Regions from separate parts of the Lysinibacillus sp. JNUCC 51 genome, predicted to be linked through region 1. Evidence: riboswitches for the same ligand, from Rfam matches in the RefSeq annotation. Region 1 holds a riboswitch; the other holds the start of a gene.
What was found. A riboswitch is a leader RNA that binds a small molecule or an ion and turns the genes downstream of it on or off. The one in region 1 is predicted to bind S-adenosylmethionine.
Positions count from the first base shown of each region.

Region 2: it holds a riboswitch for S-adenosylmethionine, as region 1 does, so the genes downstream of both, metA (homoserine O-acetyltransferase MetA) here and JNUCC51_RS14410 (bifunctional homocysteine S-methyltransferase/methylenetetrahydrofolate reductase) in region 1, are expected to answer to the same signal.

Region 1 covers NZ_CP065545.1:2,974,640-2,990,393, reverse strand. The annotation lists gene JNUCC51_RS14465 (ammonium transporter) at 1-437, shown strand, start outside; gene JNUCC51_RS14460 (methylated-DNA--[protein]-cysteine S-methyltransferase) at 530-1,030, opposite strand; gene JNUCC51_RS14455 (ABC transporter ATP-binding protein) at 1,141-1,872, shown strand; gene JNUCC51_RS14450 (ABC transporter permease) at 1,869-2,621, shown strand; gene JNUCC51_RS14445 (proline dehydrogenase family protein) at 2,700-3,674, shown strand; gene JNUCC51_RS14440 (methyltransferase) at 3,816-4,376, opposite strand; gene JNUCC51_RS14435 (response regulator transcription factor) at 4,546-5,157, opposite strand; gene JNUCC51_RS14430 (sensor histidine kinase) at 5,174-6,322, opposite strand; gene desA (Delta(5) desaturase DesA) at 6,496-7,527, opposite strand; gene JNUCC51_RS14420 (GNAT family N-acetyltransferase) at 7,640-8,140, opposite strand; gene metH (methionine synthase) at 8,219-11,650, opposite strand; gene JNUCC51_RS14410 (bifunctional homocysteine S-methyltransferase/methylenetetrahydrofolate reductase) at 11,643-13,490, opposite strand; SAM riboswitch class I at 13,953-14,053, opposite strand; gene JNUCC51_RS14405 (protoporphyrinogen oxidase) at 14,179-15,567, opposite strand.
Region 2 covers NZ_CP065545.1:4,894,134-4,909,887, reverse strand. The annotation lists gene parC (DNA topoisomerase IV subunit A) at 1-109, opposite strand, end outside; gene parE (DNA topoisomerase IV subunit B) at 106-2,082, opposite strand; gene plsY (glycerol-3-phosphate 1-O-acyltransferase PlsY) at 2,776-3,378, shown strand; gene JNUCC51_RS23765 (HesB/YadR/YfhF family protein) at 3,398-3,688, shown strand; gene JNUCC51_RS23760 (spore germination protein) at 4,164-5,711, shown strand; gene JNUCC51_RS23755 (Ger(x)C family spore germination protein) at 5,726-6,925, shown strand; gene JNUCC51_RS23750 (hypothetical protein) at 6,929-7,162, shown strand; gene JNUCC51_RS23745 (GerAB/ArcD/ProY family transporter) at 7,201-8,826, shown strand; gene JNUCC51_RS23740 (GerAB/ArcD/ProY family transporter) at 9,088-10,566, shown strand; gene JNUCC51_RS23735 (GerAB/ArcD/ProY family transporter) at 10,790-12,523, shown strand; gene metA (homoserine O-acetyltransferase MetA) at 12,620-13,555, opposite strand; SAM riboswitch class I at 13,712-13,822, opposite strand; gene JNUCC51_RS23725 (nucleotide excision repair endonuclease) at 14,017-14,388, shown strand; gene JNUCC51_RS23720 (TrmB family transcriptional regulator) at 14,462-15,244, opposite strand; gene JNUCC51_RS23715 (TSUP family transporter) at 15,370-15,754, shown strand, end outside.

The DNA of each region.
Region 1 (15,754 bases):
CTGCTCCATTCTTAGTCGAGGGAGTCCGCTTCATTGAATGGAAATTAAAAGTCGATGATCCTGTTGGTGCAATCGCCGTCCATGGTATATGTGGCATTTGGGGTACTCTTGCAGTTGGCTTGTTTGATATTGGTGGTCAAGGTTTATTTTACGGTGGTGGTTTTGGCCAATTAGGAGTGCAAGCCATAGGAGTTATTGCTACAATTGCTTGGGTTAGCGTTTCGGTTGCAGCTGGTCTACTTATAATAAAAACCTTTGTGCCATTACGTGTTTCTGCTGAAGAAGAAGTCACTGGTCTAGATGTCATCGAACATGGTGCTCCTGCTTATGAGTTTCAGGATATTTTCAAAGGCTCTGCCGTTCGAGGAGAAACATTTGCTCACCGTCTAACTCATTTCGGTAAAACAAATAATAATGTCCAAGAGGAACATGTATAGTGTTTATTGAGCTCCGGCTTCTTTAATACAAAAACAAGAATCTGCAATACCTTTAGCGAGCTGTTTCCCAAAAGGTATGTGCAGATTCCTGTTTATGCTCTCTCTAGCTCCAATAAAAATTCTTTCATAGCTAGTCCACTACGAAAGCCTGTTAGCTTACCATCTTTTCCAATTACACGATGACATGGAATAATCGCCAATATCGGATTGGCACCAATTGCACTGCCTACAGCTCTTACTGCTTTCGGATTACCGATACGGTGTGCAATATCTGAGTACGTTGTTGTTGTACCATATGGTAGCCCCTTCAAAGCTTCCCATACTGCTAGTTGAAACGGTGTCCCTTTGACATGTATTGGCACATCAAATTTAGTAAGTTCTTTATTAAAATAAGCCTTTAACTGCTTAACATATTGCTGTAACTTTTCTTTATTCTCTTCAAAACGATAGCCTTTAAATGGCTTTTTTGCCCAAACTTCCACCTCTTCAAATGGTGCATTCGGTGTTCCGATATATACAAGTCCTTCATCTGAAGCAACGATATACATATTCCCTTGCGCATATGTTAATGTATCTACATATAATATATCCATTCTCTATCTCCCTTAACTTAATTTACCCATTACCTGTAAAATATTATTTAGCTTCCCTTTGTTTCATGCTACAGTTATTTTACCTATTAGTATAAAGGAGTTTTAACTTTATGAATACATCATATGAGCCTGCTATTCATTTTCAACACGTCACCTTTTCATCGAATGACAAGATGATATTAAATTCGATTACTGGTTCTTTCCCAAAAGAAAAAATCACTACATTAGTTGGCCCTTCAGGTGCTGGAAAAACAACTCTACTTAAATTGTGCAATGGACTATTATCCCCTACAGATGGTCAAATATTAATTGATAATCAAGACATTTCTACATACGAGCCAACCGCTTTAAGAAGACATGTGAGCATGGCCCTTCAAGCGGCACCTATGATAGAAGGGACTGTATTTGACAATCTTGCACTTCCTCGTTCGCTACAAGGAGAAAAGCTTACAGAGCAAGAAGCTATCCAATATTTACGAGACGTTGGACTCGATCAAAGCTTTTTACAACGCCCTACGAATAAATTATCAGGTGGACAACGACAAAAAGTCTCTATTGCAAGAACACTTATTAATCAGTCCTCCATTTTATTGCTAGATGAAATCACATCTGCACTAGACCGTCAATCCGTGCAAGAAATTGAGACACTGATTGCTACAATCAATAAAAAGTTTAATGTCACTATCATTTGGATAACTCATAATTTACAGCAAGCGCTGACAATCGGACACTACACTTGGGTCATGATGGACGGAGAACTTATTGAAACAGGAAAAAGCTCCTTGCTTAATGCACCTAAAAATCCACGTGTCGTTGAATTTGTACAAGGGGTGAATATATGACGTATACTTCTCTTTCTTTAACGTTAATTTTTGTTTTAATCCCTCTTCTATTGTCAAAAACCTTAAAGCTAGGACTTGAAAAAGATACACTCATCGCTACTATTCGCTCTATTATTCAACTACTTGCCGTCGGTTATATTTTAAAATTTGTCTTTGATGCTCAAAGCTATAATTATATTTTCCTTATGGTTGCTTTAATGATTATAGTAGCAACACTAAATGCTCGTAAAAAAGGGAAAGGCATTAAAGGTATTACATGGAAAATAGCACTGACACTCATTGTAGTAGAACTTGTTACGCAAGGAGTATTGCTTGGTTTTGATATTGTACCTGCAACAGCTCAGTATATTATTCCAATTAGCGGCATGATGATTGGTAATTCAATGATATTATCGGTTCTGTTTTTAAATCGTTTTACTTCGGAAATTGCAAGTCATCAGAACGAAATTGAGTTAATTTTATCACTTGGCGGTACACCAAAACAGGCAATTCGTAGACAGCTAATGAATGCGATAAAGGCAAGTATGATTCCTACAATTGAAAGCCAAAAAACAATTGGCCTTGTTCAATTACCAGGTATGATGAGTGGCCAAATAATTGGTGGAGCAGATCCTATTCAAGCGGTACAATTCCAACTATTAATCATTTTCGCCCTGCTAACAGCAGCGACATTATCTAGCATAATGATAGGTTTTTTAAGCTATCCTGCTCTTTTTAATGAGCGTATGCAAATACTTGAAGTGAAATAATTGTTATAGTAAAAACAATATTTATTTTCTAAATTGTGTTATAATATAGAAAAAAGAAATGCAGTGAGGAGAATGACCATGTTATTACGCGATTTTTTCATCCATTTATCTGAAAACCAACTATTAAATAGTGCTGCAAAAAAATACGGACTAAAATTAGGAGCACAAAGTGTAGTAGCTGGTACAAATATTGAAGAAACAATTGCGAGCATCAAAGAGCTTAACGCACATAAAATCTCTTGCACAGTAGATAATTTAGGAGAATTTGTTTCGACTGAAGAAGAAGCAACAAAAGCTAAAGAACAAATCCTTGCTGTTATTGATGCTATTCATGAGAATGGCGTTGATGCACATATTTCGTTAAAGCCATCTCAATTAGGTTTAGATATTGATGTTGATTTTTGTTACGATAATTTATATGAGATTGTAGAAAAAGCAGCAGCATATGATATATTTGTTAACTTTGATATGGAAGACTACGGTCGTTTACAAACATCCTTTGATATGGTGGAAGAGCTATCGAAAACGTTTAATAATGTAGGTACTGTTATCCAATCTTACTTTTACCGCGCTAAGGACGATATCGAAAAATTCAAGGACTATCGCCTTCGTATCGTAAAAGGTGCTTATAAAGAGCCTGCTGAGGTTGCTTTCCAAGATAAATTAGATATTGATTTAAATTACATCGAGTTAATCGAATATCATTTACTACATGGTAAATTTACGTCCATCGCAACACATGACCATAATGTTATTGCACACGTAAAACGCTTTGTAGCAGACAATAATATTCCACTTGATAAATTCGAATTCCAAATGCTTTACGGCTTCCGTACAGAAATGCAAAAAGAGCTTGCAAAAGAAGGCTATAACTTCTGTGTATATGTACCATTCGGCGAAGATTGGTACGGCTACTTTATGCGCCGTTTAGCGGAGCGTCCTCAAAATCTTAATCTTGTTACAAAACAAGTATTTACGAAAAAAACGAACACAGTCCTTGCTGTTGCGGCAGGCGCATTCGTTCTTGGACGTTTAACAAAACGTAAAAAATAAGGTCCCACATAGAAGCCAGAAGCTTAAATAATAAGCTTCTGGCTTTAGTTGTGGATATTCAAACTCTGATCTCTCAAGCATAAAAACTTCTCATAAAAATAATCAGTCGGGATGAAAAAAGCCCCACTGATTATTTTTATATTATTCAACATGTAACGCAATGGCTGAAACAATTGCTTCTGCTGCATACTCCCATTTACCATCAATAAAACTACCTAATTTTTGCCCAAGTTCTTGTATCATTTCGAGCGTAACTGGGATATCATTCTTTTGTGCTAATGTAGCAAGAAATGGTGCTGATAAACTTGTCCAACCTCCACGGTCAATTTTAATGTCTACTTTCTTTACTTCTCCATTTTCTATATCAATACGGTAGTATAACTGATCATCTGGACGCCAGCTCAAGTGATGGGAAATCTGCCCATCCACAACTGTTAGATCATTCTTTTTCGAAATTGAAGCTGGTTTTACATTAAATTCATGACCTAGTACATTTAATTTTTTTATTTCAGGACCGACTAATGCCGCCTGAACAGCTAGATCCATATTACTTTGTAATGGGATATCTGTCTCCGTCTCAACTACTGGATCAACCATATCGTTGCTTGCAGCAAAAACCGCTGAAGGATATGCACTAGTTAGGGCAAAAGTTGTTGCTAATAATGCTGTTGATGTAACTTTCATAATTTTTCCCATGATCATTTCAATCCTTCCTATTAAAATATTTATAGTTTTCTAAATATTATCATTTATAGTCTAAATAGTCAATATTCTAATATATTTTTTCAATAAAAAAGGCACTGAATTTAAATGATTCAATGCCTTTTGTCTTCCTTCGGTATAAGGTTATCATGTTAGGTTCTTAAGCTATTTATTTATTCCACCCTTTTTCTTTAAAGCGTGCAATGGCTTCAATACGATTCCCAACATTTAATTTTTCTAAAATAGTAGAGATGTAATTACGAACAGTCCCTGCCGATAAAAATAATTCTGCAGCAATTTCTTTTGTCGTTTTTCCCTCTGCAACAAGTGTCAGTACTTGGCTCTCTCGATCAGTTAAAGGATTTTCACTATCATCCTCATAGACAAAATCAACGAGTTCAGGCGCATATATTCTTTTGCCGTCCATAATTGTACGAATGGCAGTGACCAATTCTTCTATCGGACTATCCTTTAGTAGGTAGCCACGAACGCTTGATTTTCTTGCACGTTCAAAATAACCCGGCCTTGCAAATGTCGTTAATATAATCACTTTACAATCAGAACCTGTACAATGCAGTTCTTCGGCAGCATCCAATCCAGTTTTCACTGGCATTTCAATATCCATAATACAAATATCAGGCTGATGCTCTTCAACAAGCGCCAATGCTTCTTCACCATTTTTTGCTAATCCGACAACCTCCATATCATCCTCCATACTAAGTAATGAACGAAGTGCGCCTAATAGCATACCCTGATCTTCAGCAATTACAATTCGTATCATGTCGCAAACCTCTTTTCTATATGTTCTTCAGATTTTCTTTGACCTTCTGATGCGTAATCGCCACTGGAATCGACACTGTTAATGTAGTGCCTTCTTCACTTTCGATTTTAAAAGAACCATTTATAAACTCTAACCGTTCTCGCATTCCCTTTAATCCGTTACCTGTCTTCCAAGCTTGCTTTTTGGTGATTCCTTGTCCATTATCACGAACAACTAAATATACTTCCTTAAAATTTTGATGGAAAGCAATTTCACATTTTGTAGCACCACTATGCTTTACGACATTATTAACCGCTTCTTTTAAGCACATTGATAATACATTTTCTACAAGTGGTGGAACTTGTAAAGTATCTTTATCACCGTCAAATACAAACTCCATTTCCGCAGCCTTTAATATTTGAGAAATACGCATAAGCTCATCCTCAAACCTAGCTGTTCGCATATCCGATACTAATTCACGTACCTCTTTTAATGCGATACTTGCCGTTTGACGAATATCTTTAATCTCTGTTAGAGCTTGCTGTGGGTCACGTTCAATTAATCTTGAAGCCAAGTCACTTTTTAGGCCTATCATCGATAACTTTTGACCGAGTGTATCATGTAAATCCCGAGCAATACGTTGGCGTTCCTCAAAAACAATTAACTCAGCTATTCGTTCATTAGCAGTCTCAAGCTGACCCTCTAAATTTTCGCGTTTATTTTTTGAATAAATCGTTAGTGGGAGAAGCACAACCGCTAGTATTGTTAAAACAACAAATGGTAGTTGTGATAAAAATAAGTGTAGCTCTACGAAAAAGCCAACACCTGTAGAAATAACCGTAAAGCCAATATGTAGTCCATACATAATATAGAAGCCAACAGGTTTACGAATATTTCCAATGAAGAAAGCTGTAAAAATCGATAAATACACATAGCCATATAGTATGGTCATAACGATATTAATGACCATTTCAAAACTAATCCACATATAAACAAGACCGTTTTTCGAATTCATGGAAAACCGATAGAAAATAAAATATAGCATTAAAAATGTAATACCTATTGATATTTCTATATAAGATGATTTTCTAAAAATGAAGAAAAACGGTAGGAAACAGAAAATAATCCACAAATATATACTGAGCATTGGACTATTCGGAATAATACTGTGCGATTTCCTCAACATAATCTCACGCTCTTTCCTACTTTTCCCTTATTATAACAAGAAAATTAATTTTATGCCTGTACATGGTTTTTACCATGACAGCTGTAAATTACATATTAATTGCTTCATCCACAATATATGTTTTATTTACGTAAAACAGCCATCCCTTCGACGAGATGGCTGAAAAAATTCTACTAAGCAGCAACACTGCCCCTTGCTTTTCGTTTAATTATTTCATTAACTTCTTTAAAGCTTACAAACTTACCTTGGTCTTCATCGTATAGCTTATAGCGTAATGATTCTAAACTTGTACGCAATGTTATTGTTGTCGCCGTGTGTAATGGCGGTGTTTCATTATGCGCTTTTTCAAGGTTATAGTTTGGTACACGAGGTGCTAAATGATGTACATGGTGGAAGCCAATATTGCCAGTAGCCCATTGTAATAGCTTCGGTAATTTGTAATACGAGCTACCTTCGACAGCAGCCTTTACATAATCCCATTCTTTATCATGCTCAAAATAAGAATCCTCGTACGTATGTTGGATATAGAATAACCAAATACCAAGTGAACCAGCAACAAATAGTGTTACACCCTGTACTAATAAAAATGCTTGCCAACCCATAAAGTAAATTAAAGTTATACAAATTCCGGCAATAACGACATTTGTTAAATATGTGTTAAAGCGTTCCTTCTGTTTTGCATCTTTACGATTAAAGCGATTTAATATTAATACCATAAATAGTGGACCTAAGCCGAACATTACGAACGGATTGCGGTAAAAACGATACCATAAACGTTGTCCTTTCGATGCTTGTAAAAATTCTTCCACTGTCATCATATCAATATCACCGATACCACGCTTGTCTAAGTTCGAGCTAGTTGCGTGGTGAATTGTATGTTCACGCTTCCATTTTTCATATGGGAATGATGTTAACACTCCAGTTACAAAACCAACCCAGTCGTTTGCTTTTTTACTTTTGAAAAATGAACCGTGTGTACAATCATGGAAAATAATAAATGTTCGTACGACAAAGCCAGCAGAAATTACACTTAACCCAACTGTTAGCCATGGTGAAATATCCATTAACATATAACCAGCTACCCATAGAGCGATTAAAGGTACAATTGTATTCGCCATTTGAAAAATACTTTTAACTGTATCAGACTTCGCATATGGTGCTACATCCTGGCGCAGTTTTTTTGTTTTTTCTCGATCAGTTGCCATTGTTTTTACTCCCTCGTTTCCTTTTTCCTTATGACCTCATCATAAAACAAGAGTGTAATCATGCAACAGAAGCAAACATCATAAAAAGGATATGACATTTGTCATACCCTTTCTATGCTTTTGGTTCAGTTAACTGTAACTGATAAAATGTAAGATCTAGCCATTGATCAAATTTATAGCCTGCATTTTTAATTGTACCTACATATTCAAAGCCTAGTTTTTCATGTACTTTAATGCTTCCGATGTTTTCACCATCAATGCCCGCTACAAGTGTCTTCACACCTTGCCCTTTAGCAATTCGAATAAGATCCTGCATTAATTGTGAAGCTATCCCCTTTTGATAATGATCCTTATGCACATATACAGAGTGCTCCATTGTGTGTTTATAACCTGGATATGGACGGAACTGACTATATGTTGCAAAGCCGGCTACTATGCCATTTTCGTCAAAGACTAGCAGTGGATTACCAAGTGTTTGCTGTTCCTTGAACCATTGTCTTTTTTCTTCTAACGATTGTGTTTCATATCGATAAACAGCTTTGCTAGTTAATATAATGTCATTGTAAATATCTAAAACCCCAGATATATCTTTCTCTTCCATTAATCGAATCATCATGCTCACGTCCTAACCATCAATTATGCCTCGGCATAATTGCTACTATTACATAAGATTTTACTACTTTTTCAAGCATCACACATTAAAATATCGAGCATCCGGATGTGCAAAAACAATTGCTGAAACAGACGCTTCTGGCTCCATCATAAAGCCTTCCGTTAAATGTACACCAATGTCTTCTGGTTTTAATAAGCCGAACAATTTTTCTTGATCCTCTAGGTTCGGACATGCTGGATAGCCGAATGAGAAGCGCTGTCCTTGATATTTTGCCGCGAAACGATCACGCATTGTAAAATCTGTCGCATCTGGGAAGCCCCACTGGTCGCGAATTTCTTGGTGCATACGTTCCGCGAAGCCTTCCGCAAGCTCAAGGGCTGTAGATTGTAATGCATGGCTTTCAAGAAATTTTCCTTCCTCTTTTAGCTGACGAGCCTTCGCCATAACCCCTTGCCCTGCTGTTACCACCATTAAGGCAATATAGTCCATTTCACCGCTTTCAACTGTTTTTAGGAAATCTGCAAGACATAAAAACGGTTCAACTTGCTGACGAGGGAATGTAAAACGTTCAATTTCTGTTTTGTTATCTGTTGGATCATAAACGACTACGTCATCCCCATCGGCTTGAGCAGGGAAAAACTGATAAACACCCGACGGCTTCAATAGGTCACTTTGTAAATACTCGTCGACTAAATCCTTTAACTGTGTAGCCCTTTCATCGCCAGCATCAAGCAACTGCTGTACTTGACCCTTTAAACCTAGGTGATGTCCAAGTAATGTCCGCATATTAACATATGGGTATAAATGCGAAACAGCATATTCTCTCTTTACATGGCGTCGCACATCTGCTGGAAGAAAGACAGACGCTTCCTTGATTGTGCGTACAGGCTTTATAGTCACTTCTTTGATAGGGCGAGCCGCTCTTTTTTCGTCTGCCTCTAAGCGTTTTTCACGAGATTCCTTAATTTCAGCTAAGAAATCTGCACGTGTATCTTTCCCCATTAACCGATTTGCCTGCTCTAATCCTTGCATCGCATCTTTTGAATAAATGACTGGTCCACTATATTCACCGGCAATCTTTGTTTCAGTAAAGCGACGAGATAATGCCGCTCCCCCTACTAAAATAGGTACGTCAATACCGGCCTCCTTGAAATCTTGTGCTGTAATGACCATTTGCTGTGCTGATTTCACAAGTAAGCCTGAAAGTCCGATAAAATCTGGCTTCTCCTTGCGAATTGCTTCTATTAATTGGGCGGGTGTTACTTTAATACCGAGATCAATCACCTTATAGCCATTATTACTTAAAATAATATCGACAAGATTTTTCCCAATATCATGCACATCGCCTTTTACAGTTGCAAGTACCATCTTACCCTTACCAGCACTCTCTTCATCTTTCTCCATAAATTGCTCTAAATGTGCCACCGCTGCCTTCATTACCCCTGCTGATTGTAATACTTCTGCTACAATGAGCTGATTATCGTTAAATAAGCGGCCAACCTCTGCCATTCCATCCATTAATGGTCCATTTATAATATCAAGCGGTGTATCAAAAATTTCACGAGCAGCATCTAAATCTTCAATTAGACCTTCCTTTGTACCCTCTAAAATATAGTAAGCTAAGCGACCTTCTACTGTTTTCGGAATATCTGCCTCTGTTTTTTCCTTCTTTTTATCACGATAGAAATCTGTGAAGACAGCTAAGGTTTCTTTATTTGTATTAAAGAGTAAATCATTTGCTAGCTTAATTTCCTCCTCAGGAATTGATGCATAGCGTTCTAGCTTCTCCGTATTAACAATTGCATAATCTAAACCAGCCTGTGTACAGTGATATAAATACACGGCATTTAGAACTTCACGACCTACTGGTGGTAATCCGAATGAAATATTACTTACACCAAGCACCGTTAATGTACGTGGCATTTTTTCTTTAATAAGGCGAATTCCTTCTACCGTTTCAAGTGCCGAGCCAATATACTGCTCATCTCCCGTACCTACTGGGAACATTAATGGGTCAAAGATAATATCTTCAGGAGCAATACCCCACTTTTCTGTTAACAATTTATATGAACGTTCGGCAATCTCTAGCTTACGATGTCGATCAATCGCCATGCCTTGCTCATCAATTGTACCTACAACTAAAGAGGCACCATATTTTTTCACTAGGGGTAAAACTGCGTCAAAACGCTCCTCTCCATCCTCTAAGTTAATAGAATTAATGATGGCTTTCCCTTGAGAAAACTTAAGTGCTTCCTCAATTACCTTTTCATCTGTTGAGTCAATCACAAGAGGTACTTTTACTTTTTTTACAACCTCCTGCATAAAGCCACGCATATCCGCTAATTCATCGCGGTCAGGATTTGCTAAACAAATATCGATCACATGTGCTCCATTTTTCACCTGAGCACGTGCAATTTCTGCTGCTTCCTCAAACTTCCCATCAATAATTAAATTTTTAAACTTACGAGAGCCGATGACATTTGTTCGTTCTCCAATAAATAATGGACGCATAGAATCGTCGTACACCAATGGCTCAATACCTGATACGACATGACCATGCGTTGCATTTGGTAATTGTCGAGGCTTTTCGTCCTTAAGCACCTCTCGAATAGCAGCAATATGTGCTGGCGTTGTACCACAGCAGCCTCCAACAATATTAAGCCAGCCCTTTTCAGCAAAGCCTTTTAGCTTTTGCGACAATGATTCAGGTGACTCATGATAGCAACCTTCCTCGTCCGGTAATCCTGCATTTGGGTAACAGCTAATATAGCCTGTTGAAAGCTCTGCTAGAGAACGAATATGATCAGTCATAAATTCTGGTCCAGTCGCACAGTTTAAGCCAACTGACAATGGCTTTATATGCTCGATGGAAATATAAAAAGCATCAATTGTTTGACCGGCCAGTGTCGTTCCCATCGGTTCAATTGTTCCTGAAATCATCACAGGTAGCTCTTTTCCAGTTGCTTCGAAGGCACGAGATACTCCCAATGTTCCTGCCTTAACATTCAACATATCCTGACTAGTCTCTAGCAATAGAACATCCGCTCCGGCTTCGATTAATGACTTAGCTTGAAGATAGAAATTTTCCTCTAGCTCATCAAATGTAATTCCACCTGTAACTGACAAGGTTTTTGTAGTTGGCCCCATTGCCCCAGCTACAAAACGTGGCCAATCGGATGTTGAAAACGCATCTACTACTTTACGTGCAATTTCTACAGCACGTTTGTTAATTTCTTCTGCCTTCGCACCAAGATCATATTCATTTAATACAAGTGGTGTACCTCCAAATGTATTTGTACAAATAATATCTGCTCCAGCCTCTAAATATTTTCTATGAACTTTTTCAAGCACATCTGGTCTAGTTAGTACAAGATTTTCATTACAGCCATCATATTCCTCGCCGCCAAAATCCTCTGCTGATAAATTTTCATTTTGTAGCATTGTACCCATTGCGCCATCAAGAATTAAAATTCGTTTTTCTAGTTGCTCTTCAATCAAGTGCTTAGCCATTTATACTTACCCCTTTTTTCTGTTCATCCAATTGCTCAATAAATTTCATTAATTCTAGCGTCATATCATAGCGTAAAAATGGTGTGATGAGGTAAATTCCATTGAAATATTCCGCTACTACTTCTACTAATTCCTTGGCAATTGCAATCCCTTCTAGTGTTGCGCGTTCCTTATCATCGCCACAAGCCTTCATACGTGATAACGCATCATCAGATAGTTTGATGCCTGGGACTTCATGGTGTAAGAACTCCGCACTTTTATAGCTCGTTACTGGCATAATACCTATATAAATTGGAGTTTCTAAATGCTTTGTCGCCTCGTAAATTTCCACGATTTTTTCCTTTGTATAAACAGGCTGTGAAATAAAATAATCTGCCCCATGTTCAATTTTCTTCTCTAATCGAGAGACAGCACGATCTAGTACACGTACATTAGGATTAAATGCAGCCGCTACAGAGAAATTTGCCTTTTTACGAAGTGGTTTCCCTGAGAACGATACACCTTCATTTAACTGTTTTATTAATTGAATTAGCTCCATTGAAGATACGTCATAAACGCTAGTTGCTCCTGGGAAATCGCCTACCTTTGTCGGATCTCCAGTAACTGCTAAAATATCATGAATCCCTAGTGCATTTAATCCCATTAAATGTGATTGAAGACCAATTAAATTACGATCTCGGCATGTTATGTGTGTCAACGGGCGTACCCCGTGCGTTTCTTTCAGCAAGGCACCCATTGCGACATTACTAATCCTTGGAGAAGCGAGTGAATTATCTGCCATCATGACTACATCCGCGCCCGCCTCATATATTTTTTTTGCACCTTCAATAAAGCCTTCAATTTCTAAATGTCTCGGTGTATCTAACTCCACAATAATCGAGCGTTCGCGTTTTACTTTTATATGTAAGGGTTCATAATTTGCTGGCTCTGCCTCACGGACAACCTCTACTTTTTCTGGCTTTGCATACTTTTCCTCAACCGGTGATAGCTCTTCTAAGTACTTTTTCGCTGAGGCAATATGCTTTGGTGTCGTACCACAACAGCCACCAATTAAACGTACCCCTTGATCACGAAGCTCTACAGCCGCTCGGCCAAAATAATCTGCCTCCGACTCATAAACGACACGGCCATCCTCCAAATCAAGAAGAGAGGCGTTCGGATACGCTGACATAAATGCCTTCTCAGGAAGCTCTACACCTTCAAATGCTTGTATAGTATGGTGAGGACCTAAACGACAGTTAACACCCACGATATCAGCGCCTAACGCTTCAAGTTCATGTAAGGCGTTATTTAAGCTCATTCCATTTTGTAATATTCCGGGCTCGTGCATAGAAACTTGCGCAATGATAGGTAATTCCGTTTTAGCTCGTAGCATTGATAAAGTCGCTGTTAGCTCTTCAAAATCATAATATGTTTCAAGTAAAAGACCATCTGGATTTCCTGCAAGTAAAACAGTTGCCTGCTCATCAACAGTTGCTAAAATTTGCTCTAACGTTGCGTCACTTTTTCGAATACCACGGATTCCCCCAATAGTACCCAGAACAAATTGTCCACCATCTGCCGCTGCTCGTTTCGCAATAGTTATAGCGGCTTCATTAAACTGCTGTACACGGGATTCTAATCCATAGCGGGCTAACTTTATGGCATTAGCTCCGTATGTGTTCGTTTGAATAATATCTGCACCAGCTGCTATATATTCTCTATGAATCTTTTCAATTAATTCAGGTCTCTGTACATTCATTTCCTCATGGCAGTACTCCAAGCCATAGCCGTACAAAACCGTACCAATTGCACCATCTGCTGTAAGAACATGCGTTTTTAACCTTTCAATCAATCCCATAAAATTAGCCTCTCTTCCCTTATCTATATCAATTATGCCTCGCCGTAATTGCGTCCAGAATCGGCTTTGTGCTTAGGCCTGCGTGAGGGACGACACGATGTCGGTCATTTCGGTAATGCCACAGGACGTGGCGTTATTACAGATGCAGGTCAGTTAGCCGTTATCGCATGGATGCGATGATTTTAGGCTAACATCCTCTAAGTACTCCTTTCCGATTCCGTAACATCCGCCGGAGGCTTTAGGCCAACACGACGTTGGTCACTCAGGCGTTTTCACAGGACGTGAAGCACTTAGCCTGAGTTCCTCTATTTCAGCGGATGTATGGACACCCGCTGAAAAGTAACTTAAATCCGGATTCATCTCACCACCTATAGAGGTGGGAGACTTCAGCTGAAAGAAGTTAAAATAAAAAAGCCTTCTTTCACAAAAAAAGAAGGCTTTAACGTTTCGTAATTGTTTTCCTTCTCATCTTCGACACAACGGTCTTCTGGATTTAGCACCTGACAATAAAGTTGGTTGCTGAAGCTTCATAGGGCCAGTCCCTCAGCTTCTCTTGATAAGAATTTAGTATGAATTTTTTAAATAATTAAAAGAATCATAACGTTTACAGACGATTGAGTCAAGACTATTTCACTGAACAAAGGATAATTTTTACGAAAAATATTATATTTTGATTTATATCAAACATTTACGATAGTTTTCCAGCAAGTTCTTCACCAATTTTTTTACCATTTTGAATACATGCGCCTATGCCTACTCCAAAATAAGAGCATCCCGCTATTGATAAATTTGGATAGTTTTTCTCAAGTTCTTGTGAGAGGCCTTGCAATGCTTCACGATGTGCCAAGTCGTACTTCGGCATCTGGTCGATCCATTTTGTCACGCCAACAACAGTTGGTTTCTCCTCAATCCCCAAGCTTTTTCTTACATCCTCAAGAGCAACTGCAGCTAACTCTTCATCTGTCATCATACGCAATCTCTCATACTCAGGGTTAATGCTCTTATAAAAAAGTCGTACAAGTAATTTCCCTTCTGCTGAAGTGTGTTTCCACTTGCGACTAGTCCACGTTGCTGCATTACATATAACATCCGAATTATGTGACACAATATAGCCTGTTCCATCTGCAGGTAATCTATTATCGGGTACATCAAACCCTAAATAAATAGTAATGGCGGATGCCGTATTAAATTGTTCAAAATAGTAGTTCAAAGATCCATCCTGTAATAAGCTTTTTACCGATTCATTTGGCAGTGCCAATACAATATGATTTGCTTCAATCATTTTACCGTTTGCTAATGTAACAGAATATTGATTCTCCTGCTTTTTAACGCTAGTAGTGGCAATCCCTTTTATAATTTCTACATCCGTTAATGTTTCTTCAAATCGATCAATTAGTGATGATAAACCATTTTTAAATGAAATAAATTTTTTATTGGCTGCTTTCACAAATTGTTCTCTGTTTGCATCGAAACCTTTAATAATACTACCGTAATCGTTTTTGTAATCGATTAAATACGGTAAAGTAGAAGCAATTGAAAGTTGATTTAAATCTCCAGAATATACACCTGCAAGTACAGGAGCTATTTGGTTCTGAACAAGCTCCTCACCTAAATAATACGTTAAAAATTCCCCAATCGAGCTTTCCTTTGTAAACCTTTCATTTGGCATTGTTAAATCCTTTAATGCTACTTTTTTACCTTCCTCTGATACAAGCGTGCTTTCCTCAAGAGATTGCAAGCTCATAGGAATACCGAACGTTGAGTCTGCTGGGATGGCATGTAGCTCATTATTTGTGTAAATATACGAAATACCTGTTTCGTTGTACACAAGATTTTGTTCAAAATTTAGTTCCTCTACTAACTCCATGACACCTTTATGACGAGCTACAATAGAATCTGCTCCTGTTTCCATGATGAAGCCTTGTTCATATGCAGAGTGAATCTTGCCACCAAGGTATGTATTTTTTTCAACAAGTACAAGTTTTACATCTAAGTTTTTCTCCTGAACTTGGCGTTGTAAATAATGCATCGTACACAATCCAGTTATTCCGCCACCTAATACAACAACTGTTTTCATATTGACCGCCCCTATTTTTAGTTCTTTATTTAGTATAAACTTTTTTTATCGAAAATTACGCTAAACCCTTTACAAATTTAGCAAAAATGGAGCTATCCAACGCATTGGAAGCTCCATTTTTTTCACAATCGATTAGTATATATCTGCTAGAGGCTTTTATCTACCTAACGGAAATTATATATTAACA
Region 2 (15,754 bases), 1.9 Mb from region 1:
GTGCATCAGGCAACGCGCGGTCTTGAATAATATATTTACTATAGCGACCAAAACGGTCACCCATAACTTCTTCTAAAGGTAAATCTTGAAATTTTTCCGTACTACTCATGCTTGGTCCTCCTCTTGTTGGATGAATTCATTATCTAAAATATTTGAATCATCCTCCATACCGAAGTCTACATTCGCTTCGATCCATTTACGGCGTGGCTCTACTTTATCGCCCATTAATGTTGTCACACGTCTTTCAGCACGTGCACCATCCTCAATTGTTACACGAATTAATGTACGCGTTTCAGGGTTCATTGTCGTATCCCACAGCTGGTCAGCATTCATCTCACCAAGCCCTTTATAACGCTGTAATATGTAACCCTTTCCAACTTTTTTAATGGCCGTTTGTAAATCATTTTCGGTCCAAGCATATTCAATCACTTCTTTTTTTCCAGTGCCTCTTGATATTTTATAAAGTGGTGGTAGTGCGATAAATACCTTTCCAGCTTCAATCAAAGGTCGCATATAACGATAGAAGAACGTTAACAGCAGCACTTGAATATGCGCACCGTCAGTATCAGCATCGGTCATAATAACGACTTTATCATAGGATGAATCCTCGACAGAGAAATCTGTTCCGACACCAGCACCAATGGCATGGATAATCGTTGAAATCTCCTCATTTTTCATAATATCCTGCAGCTTTGCTTTTTCCGTATTTATAACTTTACCACGCAATGGTAAAATCGCTTGGAATGTACGGTCTCGACCTTGTTTTGCAGAGCCACCTGCAGAGTCACCTTCGACTAAATACAGCTCGTTTTTCGCCGCATTTCGAGATTGTGCAGGTGTTAATTTCCCTGAAAGAATCGTACTGCCTTTTTTGCTTTTTTTGCCGTTTCGTGCATCTTCACGCGCTTTACGAGCCGCTTCACGTACTTGTTGCGCACGAATAGCTTTACGCACAAGAGATGCAGACAATTCAGCGTTTTCCTCAAGCACATATAAAATTTGCTCCGAGACAACACTATCTACTGCCGATCGTGCCTCACTCGTCCCTAACTTACCCTTCGTTTGCCCCTCGAATTGTAGTAAATGTTCTGGTATACGAACAGAAACAATCGCCGCTAAGCCTTCTCGAATGTCTGTCCCTTCAAGATTTTTATCTTTATCTTTTAACAGACCAATTTTTCTTGCATATTCATTAAAAACACGTGTTAACGCTGCTTTAGCACCTGTTTCATGTGTCCCACCATCTCGTGTACGTACATTGTTAACAAATGAAAGGATTGTTTCTGAGTAACCATCATTGTATTGGAAGGCGAATTCTACTTCAATTTCGTCTTGAATCCCTTCAACATACTTTACAGGATGAAGTACATCTTTCTCCTCATTCAAATACGCAACGAAAGCTTCAATGCCGTTCTCATAAAAGAAAACATCGCCTTTGCCTTCCTCGCGTTCATCGATTAACTCAATTTTTAAGCCTTTTAATAAAAATGCTGACTCACGTAAACGTTCTGCAAGCGTATCATAATTGTATTTTGTTACAGAGAAAATCGAATCATCCGGTAAAAAATGGACAAGTGTTCCTGTCTGTTTTGTTTGTCCAATTTCTTCTAATGTCGTCACAGGATGGCCACCGTTTTCAAAACGTTGACGATACTTTTTACCATCGCGGTGAATCGTTACTTCTAAATAAGTGGATAGAGCATTAACAACAGAAGAACCTACACCATGTAAACCACCACTTGTTTTATAGCCACCCTGTCCGAATTTACCACCAGCATGTAAAACAGTGAAGATAATCTCTGGAGTTGGTTTCCCCATTTTATGCATACCAGTTGGCATTCCACGGCCGAAGTCTCGAACGCTGATACTTTGATCTTTATGAATTTTGACAATGATATGAGAACCAAAGCCAGCCAGTGCTTCATCCACCGCATTATCGACGATTTCATATACAAGGTGATGAAGTCCACGGCCATCTGTAGAACCGATATACATGCCGGGTCGTTTTCGTACCGCTTCTAATCCTTCTAATACTTGAATGGCGTCATCATTATAGACGCTTGGTGACTGTTTATTCGCCAAAAATTTCCCCTCCAAAAAAACAAACGCATGTTCTATTTATATTCTCTACCTAATAATAATAGCATTTCCTGTCAATAGCTAGTGACAGGCCCAATAAATTTTAAAAATTTCTTCACAGCTTTATCGTTTTGAGCTTTTTACCGGAAGAAAAAGTTGCAATAGTTGTTTCAATATGTATTACTAACTTTCCTATTCCCCTTGACGCAGGATTATAAACATTAGTTGCATAAATAAAACAACATATGACTAACTTCTGCTCATCACTCTTTTTCAAAACGATACTAAACGCTGAAGGCTTTAACTTTCATTCAAAAGCATTTGAATATTCTCTGAAAAATATACAGGTACAGTAATAGATGGGTTTCTTCTGTCTAAAGAAGATTCATACTAGCTTACTCTAGAAATTAAAGATAGACTTCTATTCTACCAAAGGAATGAGTGATTGACAAAATTGCCATTTTACCTATATTTTTAGAAAGTGCTTTCATGCTGACTACATAAATCATGTCAAAAAGACTAACCTACATTCAAATACATCTAAAAATCCTTGAAAGATAGTTATCTTTTGTAATGAATTCAAGATACACTAAGAAATCTCCTTCATGACATTGTAGATTATACAGAAAAAGTGTAGAATTATTGATACATATTATTAGTACCAAGTAATAATCAATGAATGAAAGGAGTCCAAATATGCTAAATGGACTTATTATTTTATGTGCTTATCTAATCGGCTCGATCCCTTCTGGGTTATGGGTAGGCAAAATTTTTTATAAAACTGATATTCGTCAACATGGAAGTGGTAATCTAGGTGCGACAAATACTTTTCGTATTTTAGGAAAAAAAGCAGGAATAGTCGTAACGATTATGGATGTCTTAAAAGGTACAGCAGCCGTTTTACTCGTAGCTCTTCCTATATTCTCTGATGTCTCTATCCACTCACTAATACTTGGACTAGTAGCCGTAATCGGTCATATGTTCCCGATTTTTGCTGGTTTCCGTGGAGGAAAAGCGGTAGCAACATCAGCAGGAGTTCTCTTAGGATATTCATGGCCTCTATTTGTCTTACTATTTATTGCTTTTATTGTAACATTAAAAATAACGAAGATTGTAAGTTTAACTTCAATGATCGCCGCTTTAGTAGCACTTATTTATTCAATCGTTTATTATTTTGTTACAGGCGACTTTGCGCTGGGCATTTTAGTAGCTTGTTTATTTACCTTTATCATATACCGTCACCGAGCAAATATAGCACGCATTAAAAACGGTACTGAACCAAAGGTGAAATGGCTGTAACAAAGAGAGGAGCATTCTAATGAATATCGTACTAACAGATGAAGCCCTACAATGGTTTAAAAATGAGATGGAAGTAGAATCCGGAGATACTATTCGTTTTTATGCAAGATACGGTGGTTCCAATCCTTTTCACGAAGGCTTTTCTCTTGGTATGACACGAGAAGAACCAATCAACATTGGTGTAAAGACAGTTATTGACGATGTTACCTACTATATAGATGAAAAAGATTTATGGTTTTTCAATGATCATAGTTTATATGTAAATGTGGATTCTACAAATGACGAATTAAAATATGAGTATAAAAAATAAAGCAGTGTTTCCTTTCGTTCATACGAAGGGAACACTGTTTTTTTTATCAATTATGCCTCGGCATAATTGTGTCCAGAATCGGCTTTGTGCTTAGGCTTGCAAATGTTTTATGTGCGAAAGCGCAGCGGCAGCAACAAATGTTTTTTGTGCGAAAGCGCAGCGGCAGCAACAAATGTCTTTTGTGCGAAAGCGTAGCGGCAGCAAAGTGTTTTTTTCTGTGCGAAAGCGAAGCGACAGCAACAACAGGATGTAGGTCAGATAGCCGTTATCGCATGGAAGCGATGATTTTAGGCTAACATCCTTTTAAGAACTCCTTTCCGATTCAGTGACATCCGCCGTAGACTTTAACTTCTTTCGGCGGTTGTTTGGAAACCCACCCGCTGAAAGAAGTTAATTGAATTCTATTCCAACCTTGGTTTATCTTCTCTCAAAATTGTACATTCTATAGTTATGTAAATCTTGAGGAGGAATGAAAATGTCTATTTCTAAAATTACTGATACCTCCCAAAACCACGACGAACTGTATAGTTCTCTTTCTCAAAATTTGAAGATAATTAAAAATGCACTCGGGAATAGTGATGACCTGATCATACGAGAAATTACCGTTGGAAAAGCTGAAAAATATGCGTTCGCGATCATCTATGTAGATGGCTTAACCGATAAGATAAGCATTTCTGAATCTGTAATTGATAAACTAATGCTTGATATTGAGGCAAGTCAGGAGACAGAAACAGACAAGATTATTCGCTATTTAAGGGATTCTTGTTTAACAGTCGGCGATGTGAATGATATTTTCAATTTTTCAACACTATACAATTCGATTTTGAATGGTGATACGGTCATCTTATTAGATGAATCTTCAACTGGTATCGTGACAAGTACAAAAGGTGCTAAAGATAGGGCTGTTATGGAGCCTTCAACAGAATCGGTCATTAGAGGTCCAAGGGAATCCTTTACGGAAACATTGCGTACAAATACGGCTCTAATTCGTCGGAAAATTAAAAGTCCTAATCTATGGATTAAGTCCCGTATTGTCGGTGAAGTAACAAAAACAGATGTTGCTGTTATGTATTTAAATGACATTGCGAATGAAAAAATAGTTGCAGAGGTTCTTTCTCGATTAGATCGTATTAATATTGATGGTATTTTAGAAAGTGGCTACATTGAAGATTTCATTCAAGATTCCAAATTCTCGATATTCCCTACAATTTATAATTCAGAACGACCTGATGTTATTGCTGGTGAAATATTAGACGGAAAAATTGCAATTCTAGTGGACGGTTCACCGTTTGTCTTAGTTGTACCAGCTCTATTTACATCCTTTTTACAATCTGCTGAGGATTATTATCAGCATTGGATGATTAGTTTCCTTGTACGTATATTAAGGTTTTTCGGAATTAGCCTAGCTTTGGTGGCACCATCGCTTTATGTAGCTATCACCACCTTCCATCAAGAAATGCTACCAACTCCTATGCTGATCAGTGTTGCATCTCAACGAGAAGGAGTCCCCTTCCCCGCTGTTGTAGAGGCACTCATTATGGAGGTTGCATTCGAGGTGTTACGAGAAGCGGGTCTTCGAATGCCTAGAACCATTGGACCAGCTGTATCCATTGTTGGAACATTAGTGATCGGTCAAGCTGCCGTAGAAGCTGGAATTGTATCAGCCGTAATGGTTATTATTGTAGCATTAACAGCCATTTGTAGCTTTTTATTCCCCGCTTATGGCTTATCTAATACCGTTCGTGCTCTTCGTTTTCCATTAATGATTTTAGCATCAATTGTTGGATTGTTTGGTGTAATGTTAGGCCTTATGATCATCATCCTACACATGTGCAGCATACGATCTTTCGGTGTTCCATATTTAAGTCCATTCGGCCCATTAATTTTACAAGATCAAAAAGACGCGCTAGTGTTGTTCCCTCGTAGAGCATTATTGACTCGACCACGTTTAATTAGTCAAAAAAATACTGTCAGGGGTCATAAATATTTTAATACGAAAAAAAGGAATCAATCGAATATGTAAATGAGGAATAAACCATGTCAAAAATTAAGGCGATATGTTTACTAATGATTCTTTCTTTGCTTTTAAGTGGTTGTTGGAGTAAGCGGGAACTCAATGAATTAGCGATTGTGGCAGCATTAGGAATAGATAAAGTAGATAATGAATTTAAAATAACTGTTCAAGTTGTGGTTCCTGGTGAAATTTCCTCTAAACAGCCTTCTTCAGGACGATCACCAGTTATTACCTATCACTCAACAGGTGCGACGGTCTTTGAGGCAATTAGAAAAATGACAACAGTAACAGCTAGAAAACTTTATTTTGCTCATCTTCAAATAGTTGTGCTCGGAAACCAATTGGCAGAAGAAGGAATTAACGAATCGTTAGATTTGATTTCAAGAGATCATGAATTCAGAAATGATTTCGAAGTTATCGTTGCCCATGAAGCAACTGCCGATGAAGTTTTAAATGTATTAACACCTATCGAAAAAGTACCCGCTAATAAATTACTAAATTCTCTAAAAACGTCAGAGAAAACTTGGGGTACAACCGAATCCATTAAAATTGATGAATTAATCAATACTATAAATAATAAAACAACAAGTGTAGTCATTTCTGCCATTGAAATAGAAGGGAATAAAAGTGTTGGAATGGAGCAAACGAATGTTAAACGATCGAAATCTCCTGTGCTATTAAAGTACAAGGGCTTAGCTGCTTTTAAAAAAGGTAAACTCATTGGGGTTTTAACGGAAGAAGAGAGTAAAAGCCTAAGTTTTATAAGGGACAAAATACAAAGTACAATTGAAATTCTTGCTTGCCCCAAAGGAGATACGTTAGCAACAGAGATTACGCACTCGAAGACGAAAATAAAAGGTAAATTTGAACATGGGGCTCCCAAAATCGAAGTTCTTATAGATGTTAACCAAAATGTTGGAGAAGTTCTATGTAAAATAGACCTTACGAAAGAAAAATCGATTCACCTCATAAATAAAAAAACAGAAGAACTTATAAAAAAACGAATCGAAGAAACAATCCGTTCAGTTCAGCAAAATTACAGGGTCGATATTTTTGGTTTTGGTGAAGAACTTCATCGCACAAATCCCAAAGAGTGGAAAAAAATTAAAAAAGACTGGCTAACGATATTTCAAGAACTACAAGTGAAAGTTGATGTACATGTCAACACAGAAGGAGTAGGAACGATGGAAAACTCATTAGTGAGTAAGACGAAGGGAGAATAAGCCATGATTATGACGATATTCATACTAATAATTTCAGTTGTTATTGCCTTTGTCTTCATTCCAAAATTAAAAAAAAATAAAGAAACGAAAACGATTGTTATTTTTTCGACTTTTTTATTGATCGGCGCTGCATTAAATATTGCGGTCTCATTAAAGGTAAAAATTCCAAGCCCCCTTGATTTGATTACCTTTATTTTTTCACCTATTAAAGATTTAATCGTCTCCCTAACAAAATAATAAGAAACTTTATGTTAAGAGAAAGGGGTATCGTTCATATGGAAAAAGAAATAATTAGTTCAAGACAATTTATGATCATTACCCTTCTCTTTTCAATTGGGACAGCCATTCTATTTCTCCCTGCTAGTGTAACAATCGAAGCAAAGCAAGATGCATGGATTGCAGCTATCATTGGTGTCGTTTTAAGTTTACCATTATTAAAGCTTTTCGTTGCTTTCGGAAATAGAACACCCACCCTTACATTTGTAGAGGCTAATGAAAAGATATTAGGTCGTTTTTTCGGAAAATTTACTTCGATTGGCTTTATTCTTATATCCCTTCTTTCTGCAGGTGAATTATTATATTTCATTGGATTATTCATGAGAACGGAAATTATGCCAGAAACACCTACGATGGCTTTTGCATTTCTGTTCAGTATTATAATTATTTATGCTGCATTTCTCGGAATTGAAGTTTTTGCCCGTTCTGCAGAAATATTATTTCCTATATTTATGTTAATTTTTATTTTCTTTGTAATTTGTATTTCACCATCCATCAAGATTGAAAATTTACAACCAATAATGGAAACGCCAAAAAAATCAATATTCTTTAGTATGATTCGATTTATAAGTCTTTTTTCATTCCCACTTGCTGTATTATTAACGATTTTCCCTTCCGCAGTTAACGTCCAAAAATCTGCACAAAAAGGTTTTTACATTGGTTCAATTATTGGAGGGATTGTATTAGTTACTATCATTACACTGTGCATCCTTGTCCTAGGTCCAGAAAATACTGCTACTAGGACATTTCCAAGTTATTCATTAGCTAAAAGAATATCAATCGGGAATTTCTTGCAGCGTATTGAAGTTATTTTGGCAACGATGTGGATTATATCAATTTATATTAGAACTTTTATGTATTTTTATGCTGCGGTTATTGGTATCGGACAACTATTTAAAATCAAAAATCATCGCCCGCTCATTTTTCCACTCGGAATGATTATCCTTGGACTTTCACAAATTGTTCATCCTAATATCATTCATTCAGATATTTACAATAGAGACACATGGCCTATATTTTCCTTCGTTTTCATGGTTTTTTTACCACTAGTTTTATTAATAGTCGCGAAGATTCGTAAAATTAATGGTGATCAAGGAAATAATACGCAAAGTAATTGTATTACACAGAATGAAAGTAGTAGTAATAACGGAAATGTTACTCAAGGTACAGGTAGCAATAATAACGATAATTCTTCACAGAGTAATAGTAGTAGCAATGGCGGAAACGATACACAAAGTGAAAGTAGTAGTAATAACGATAATTCTACTCAAAGTGACAGTAGCAGTAATGGCGATAATTCTACTCAAAATGGAAGTAATAGTAATAACGATAATTCTACTCAAAATGGAAGTAGTAACAATACCGGCAATACTACTCAAAATAGTAATAGTAGCAACAATGTCGGTAATTCTACTCAAAATGAAAATAGTAGCAATAATGTTAATTCTATTCAAACTGATAGTAGTAACAATAGCGGTAATTCTACTCAAAATGAAAATAGTAACAATAGCGGTAATTCTACTCAAAATGAAAATAGCAACAATAGCGGTAATTCTACTCAGAATGATAGCGATACCGGCAATACTCCAAACAGTGAAAAAAATAAAGAGTCTCCAGAAAATTAACAGCATAGTGGCATAAAAAATGATGACCCTTATCATTTCATAGTCATCATGGAAGAAGACAATTGAAATTCTTGCTTGCCCTACAGGAGATACTTTAGCAACAGAGATTACGCACTCAAAATACCAAAATAAAAGGTAAATTTGAAAATGGAGCTCCCAAAATCGATATTCTTATAGATGGTAACCATAATGTCGGAGAAGTTCTATTCTCCCTCAAAATAATAAAGAACTTAATGTTAAGAGATAAGGGGTATCGGTCATATGGAAAAAGAAATAATTAGTTCAAAACAATTTATGATCATTACCTTTCTCTTTTCAATAGGGACAGCCATTTTGATTATCCCTGCTAGTATAACAAGTGCAGCAAAACAAGATGCCTGGATTGCGGCGATCATTGGTGTCGTTTTAAGTTTACCCATAGTAAAGCTTCTCGTTACTTTAGGAAAACGGACACCTACCCTCACATTTGTAGAGGCTAATGAAAAGATATTAGGTCGTTTTTTCGGAAAATTTACTTCGATTGGCTTTATTTTTCTATCCTTACTTTCTGCAAGTGATTTATTATTTATGATTGGCATTTTCATGAAAACAGAAATTATGCTAGAAACACCAACGATGGCCTTTGCTTTTCTATTCTGTATTATCATTATTTATGCAGCGTTTCTAGGAATTGAAGTTTTTGCCCGTTCTGCAGAAATACTATTCCCTATGTTTATTTTAATTTTTATTATTTTTGTAGTATGTATTTCACCTTCCGTCCAATTAGAAAATTTACAGCCAATAATGGAAGCTCCAGCAAGATCATTATTTTTTAGTATTATTCGATTTATGAGTCTTTTCTCATTCCCGCTTGTCATACTATTAATGATTTTCCCTTCTGTTGTTAATGTCCATCAATCAGCACAAAAAGGTTTTTACATTGGCAATATTCTTGGTGGGATTGTCTTAATTGCTATCATCACACTGTGTATCCTTGTCCTAGGTCCGGCAAATACAGCTTCTAGGACATTTCCTAGCTATTCATTAGCTCAAAGAATTTCAATCGGGAATTTTTTGCAGCGTATTGAAGTTATTATGGCAACAATGTGGATAATATCAATTTATATAAAAACTTTTATGTATTTTTACACTGCGGTCATCGGCATCGCACAAATATGTAAAATTAACAATCATCGACCGCTTATTTTTCCACTAGGAATGATTATCCTTGGACTTTCGCAAATTGTTCATCCTAATATCGTTCATTTGAAAGTATACGACAGAGATATCTTTCCAATTTTTTCATTCATTTTCGCGATTTTATTACCATTAGTCTTACTACTTGTCGCGAACATTCGCAAAATTAACGGTAATCAAGGGAATAATACAAATAGTAATTGTAGTATACAGAATGAAATTGGTAGTAATAACGGAAATGCTTCTCAAGTTGCAGCTAGCAATAATAACGTTAATTCTACACAGGATGAAAATAGCAGTAATAACGATAATTGTACTCAAAATGCGAGTAGTATTAATAACGTTAATTCTACTCAAAATGTAAGTAATAGTAATAACGTTAATTCTACTCAAAATGTAAGTAATAGCAATAACGTTAATTCTACTCAAAGTAATAGTAGTAGTAATAGCGAAAATCCTTCACTGAGCAAAAGTGATAACGCTTCAAGCAATTCTACACTGAATGATAGTGATACCGGCAATACTCCAAACAGTGAAAAAAATAAAGAGTCTCCTGAAAGTTAACAGCATAGTACCAACGCCTATGCTAATAAATGAGCATCTCAACGAGAAGGAGTCCCTTCCCTGTCATATATCATGGAGATTGCCTAAAGGTGTTAAGAAAAGCGGGTCTTCGAATGCCCAGAACCAACTAGACTTGCTTACTTTTATTTTTTTACGAAATAAAGATTTAATTGTCTCCATGACAAAATAATAAGGAACTTTTAAAAAAAGGGGTAATGTTCATATGGAAAAAGAAATAATTAGCTCAAGACAATTTATGATCATTACCCTTCTCTGTTCAATTGGGACAGCTATTTTAATTAGCCCTGCTAGTGTAACAAGTGTAGCAAAACAAGATGCCTGGATTGCAGCGATCATTAGTGCCGTTTTAAGTTTACTCTTAATAAAGCTTTACGTTACTGTAGGAAAACAGACACCTACCCTTACATTTGTAGAGGCTAATGAAAAAATATTAGGTCGCTTTTTCGGAAAAATAACTTCGATTGGCTTTATTATTCTATCCTTTATTTCTGCCGGTGAATTATTATATTTCATTGGCATTTTCATGAAAACAGAAATTATGCCAGAAACACCTATGATGGCCTTTGCTTTTCTGTTCAGTATTATCATTATTTATGCAGCATTTCTCGGAATTGAAGTTTTTGCCCGTTCTGCAGAAATACTATTCGCAATGTTTATTTTAATTTTTATTGTATTTGTAGTTTGTATTTCACCTTCCGTCCATATGGAAAATCTACAGCCAATAATGGAAACACCAGCAAAATCACTATTCCTTAGTATTATTCGATTAATGGGTATTTTTTCATTCCCACTTGTCATATTATTAATGATTTTTCCTTCTACTGTTAATGTCCATGAATCAGCACAAAAAGGTTTTTACATTGGCACAATTCTTGGAGGGATTGTCTTAATTGCTATCATCACACTAGCTACCCTTGTCCTAGGTCCGGAAAATACTGCTTCTAGGACATTTCCTAGCTATTCATTAGCCCAAAGAATTTCAATCGGGAATTTTTTGCAACGTATTGAAGTTATTATGGCAGCCATGTGGATAATATCAATTTATATTAAAACTTTTATGTTTTTTTACGCCGGGGTCATCGGCATCGCACAAATATGTAAAATTAAAAATCATCGACCGCTCATTTTACCATTTGGATTGATTATCCTTGGACTTTCACAAATTGTTCATCCTAATATCATTCATTCAGATATTTACAATAGAGAGACTTGGCCTATTTTTTCCTTTTTTTTCGCAATCTTATTACCATTAGTTTTACTACTTGTCGCGAAAATTCGCAAAATTAACGGTAATCAAGGAAATAATACACAAAGTAATTGTAGTACACAGAATGAAAGTGGTAGTAATAACGGAAATGCTTCTCAAGTTGCAGGTAGCAATAATAACGGTAATTCTACACAGAGTGCTAATAGCAGTAATGGCGGAAATGCTTCTCAAAATGTAAGTACTAGTAATAACGATAATTCTACTCAAACTGATAGTAGTAGCAATCCTGGAAATGCAACACAAGGTGAAAGTAGTAGAAATAACAGTAATTCAGCCCAGAGTGCTAGTAGCAGTAATGGTGGAAATGCTTCTCAAAAATTAAGTACTAGCAATAACGATAATTCTACTCAAAGTAATAGTAGCAACAATGCCGGGAATGCTACTCAAAATGAAAGTAGTAACAATGCTGGTAATGCTACTCAAAATGAAAGTAGTAACAATGCTGGTAATGCTACTCAAAATGAAAGTAGTAACAATGCTGGTAATGCTACTCAAAGTGCAAGTAGTAACAATGCTGGTAATGCTACTCAAAATGAAAGTAGTAACAATGCCGGGAATGCTACTCAAAGTGCAAGTAGTAGCAATATCGAAAATCCTTCACAGAGTGATAGTAGCAGCAATACTACACAGAGTGATAGTGATCGGGATACCGGCAATACTTCAAGCTAAGATAGAAATAAAAATTCATCAGAAAATTAAACAGCATAATGTTAAAAATGATGACCCTCAAATATCAAGGTCATCATTTTATTAATTGCTACAGTGTTAAATATGATATTCAATCTCATCAACGAAATCCCATTCGTATGGTGTTTCTTGGTAAACATAGTAGTTCAACCAATTCGAAAATAATAAATGTGTATGGGCACGCCATGAATTAATCGGTTCATTTTCTGGATTATCATGTGGGAAGTAATTTACAGGTACCTCAATATCTAATCCTTTCGCAACGTCGCGACTATACTCATCGGCTAAAGTTGTCGCATCATATTCAAGATGGCCAGTAATCATAATGTTTTTATTATCCTTAGATTGCACAATGAAAACTCCAGCATCTTCTGAATAAGAAAGTAATCGTAAATCAGGATGGCTTAGTACTTCATCAATTGATACAGATGTATAACGTGAATGTGGTGCCGTAAATAAATCACTAAAGCCACGGACTAAATCCACTGTTAAATCCGTAATGACATGAGAATATACACCTGAGCATTTAGCAGGAAGCCCAATTTTACCGATACCGTAATGATGGTATAACGCTGCTTGTGCACCCCAACATATATGTAAAACCGAAGTTACGTTTGTCTTGGACCAATCCATAATTTCTGAAATTTCCTGCCAGTAGTTCACTTCTTCAAAATCCATTTTCTCTACTGGTGCACCCGTAATAATCATGCCATCATAGCGGCGATGACGAATTTGATTGAAGGTCGTGTAAAATAACTGTAAATGTGATTTACTGACATTTTTCGATTCATGCGTAGCCGTATTTAAAAATGTAATATTTACTTGTAAAGGTGTATTCCCTAATAAACGTAGTAATTGCAGTTCTGTTTTTTCTTTTTCCGGCATTAAATTTAAAATTAATATATTTAACGGACGAATTTGTTGAGTTTTTGCTCTGTCCTCTTCCATAACGAAGATTTTTTCCTCACGTAAATGTTCTCCAGCTGGTAAGTTTTTCGGAATATTAATTGGCATCTTGCATTCCCCTCTCAATAATTTTTCTCTGTTAGAATCAATTAGTGCCTTAAGATCAATGCACGGGCCCTGCGCAAAGCTCAAATATCAAACGATAAATTAAAAAATCCCCCTCATTCCATATGAGATAGAATGAGAAGGATTTTTCCACGTTCACTCTTATCTCTCAAAGGATAAATCCTTTGCTGGAATTAGCACCTTTCTAACTTTAGTTAGAGGTTGCTGAAGCGTCATCGGGCCAAATCCCTCAACTTCTCATGATAAGATTATTTAATTAAAAAGAATTGTAACATGAACAATTAAGAATATCAATAAAACATAGAATATTTTGTTATTAACTATGCATGTCATTATGTAATTTGTTAAACACTAATTCTGAAGGGAACTATGTTTATTCTATGGTAAACATGCTGTAATTATGTTAACATATACCTTTAGTAACAGAGAGGAACGTGAATAGTTTGATTAATATTGAATTTCCAAAACCAAATGTGGTTATTCGCCAACGCGAACAAGATTTAAAACCAGGTGATGTACCAATTACACCGTACCACGGTTTTATTGATTTCCATAAAATCACACGTGAAAACGGTGGTATTTTCTTATTCTATAATGAAGAGAATGAGTTATTATTTGTCGGTAAAGCACGTAAAATTCGTCAACGTATTAAAAAACATTTTGAGGACAATGTGTCACCAATGAAAAATCATCGTGATGAAGTTTTCAAAATTGAAGTGTACGAAGTAGAAGATCCAATGGAACGTGAAATTTACGAAACGTACGCGATCAATAAATTCCGTGCTAAATACAATGTTGATAAAGTTTTTTATTAATATTTAACGAAAAAAAGAATCTGCTTGCCCTCTGTAATGTACAGGACGGCTTGCAGATTCTTTTTTTATACTTTCATTCTAAGAAAAATGCTTTACGTTCTTTAGTAATCCATTCCTCAAGTTCCGTATCATCGCTCTTTAACAGTCGATTGACAAGCACGTCATGCCATATATAATCCTCTAATAAATATATATGAACAGGATCATTTGTAATAAAAGCCGTTTCTTGATTTGACGGAGAGTGACCATAAATCATTTGCTTGCCATCTATCGATAAAATAAACCAATGAGGTGTAGACGCATTCTTTGTATAGCGAGTGATACGGTGTTGATCAATGGAAGCTATATGGTCCTCTACATACAAGGTAATTCCATGAACAGGAATATGCTTCGCGACCTCATGTATATCTTCTCGCAATTCTTCATACATATCTTCCCACATCGATAATATAACTTTTTTCTGCGCTTGTTTTAATAATGACTGACAATAATTGACGATTGCATCTTTCCCTTTTAGCGTGACAACCTTATGCTCCGCTTCCTGCTCTTTTATCTCTAATTTTTCTAATTGATCACTAATCGACGTAAAATTCGATTGCCAACGTTGCTGAATTTGTTGTAAAAACACAGCGACAGGAATGGAAGAGTATGTCGTTTGATCTGCCGTTTCTTCTTTCAGTACTAACCCTTTTTCAACAAGTACATCAAGTATGTCGTATATTCTTGCACGTGGGATACCGGAATTTTTACTTACTTGATAGGCACTCACATGACTATTTTGGACGAGTGCAGTATAGGCCTTTGCTTCATATTCTGTGAATCCCAGTTCTTTTAATTGGGCGATTAATAATTCCATCGAATCCCTCCATTACCTCTATTATAAGTTAAGGCCATGAAGATAAGCCAACGAAAAAATTAATCTTTACAGTTCTATAGAATTTAGTTACTATTTCAGTAGTAACTATTTAAAGAGGTGTAAGCATGCTATTTGAAGTAGATTTAAATGTAGTTATATTATTAATATCTTTTGGATTTTTAGCCGCCTTTGTAGACGCAGTCGTAGGAGGTGGTGGATTAATTTCATTACCTGCCCTTATGTTTGCTGGTTTAAATCCAGCGGCGGCCGTAGCGACCAATAAACTTGCCGGTACAATGGGAGCATTGACATCAACCATTTCCTTTTATCGCTCTGGTCAGCTAGAAATTCGTTCGGTTATCAAGTACTTTCCATTAGCATTTGTGGGATCACTTTTCGGAGCTTGGACTGTGCATTTAATCAATCCTGAATTACTAAAACCACTAATGCTCATAATGCTTGCAGCCGTTGCAGTCTATACAATCTTTAAAAAAGATTGGGGTTCAGTAG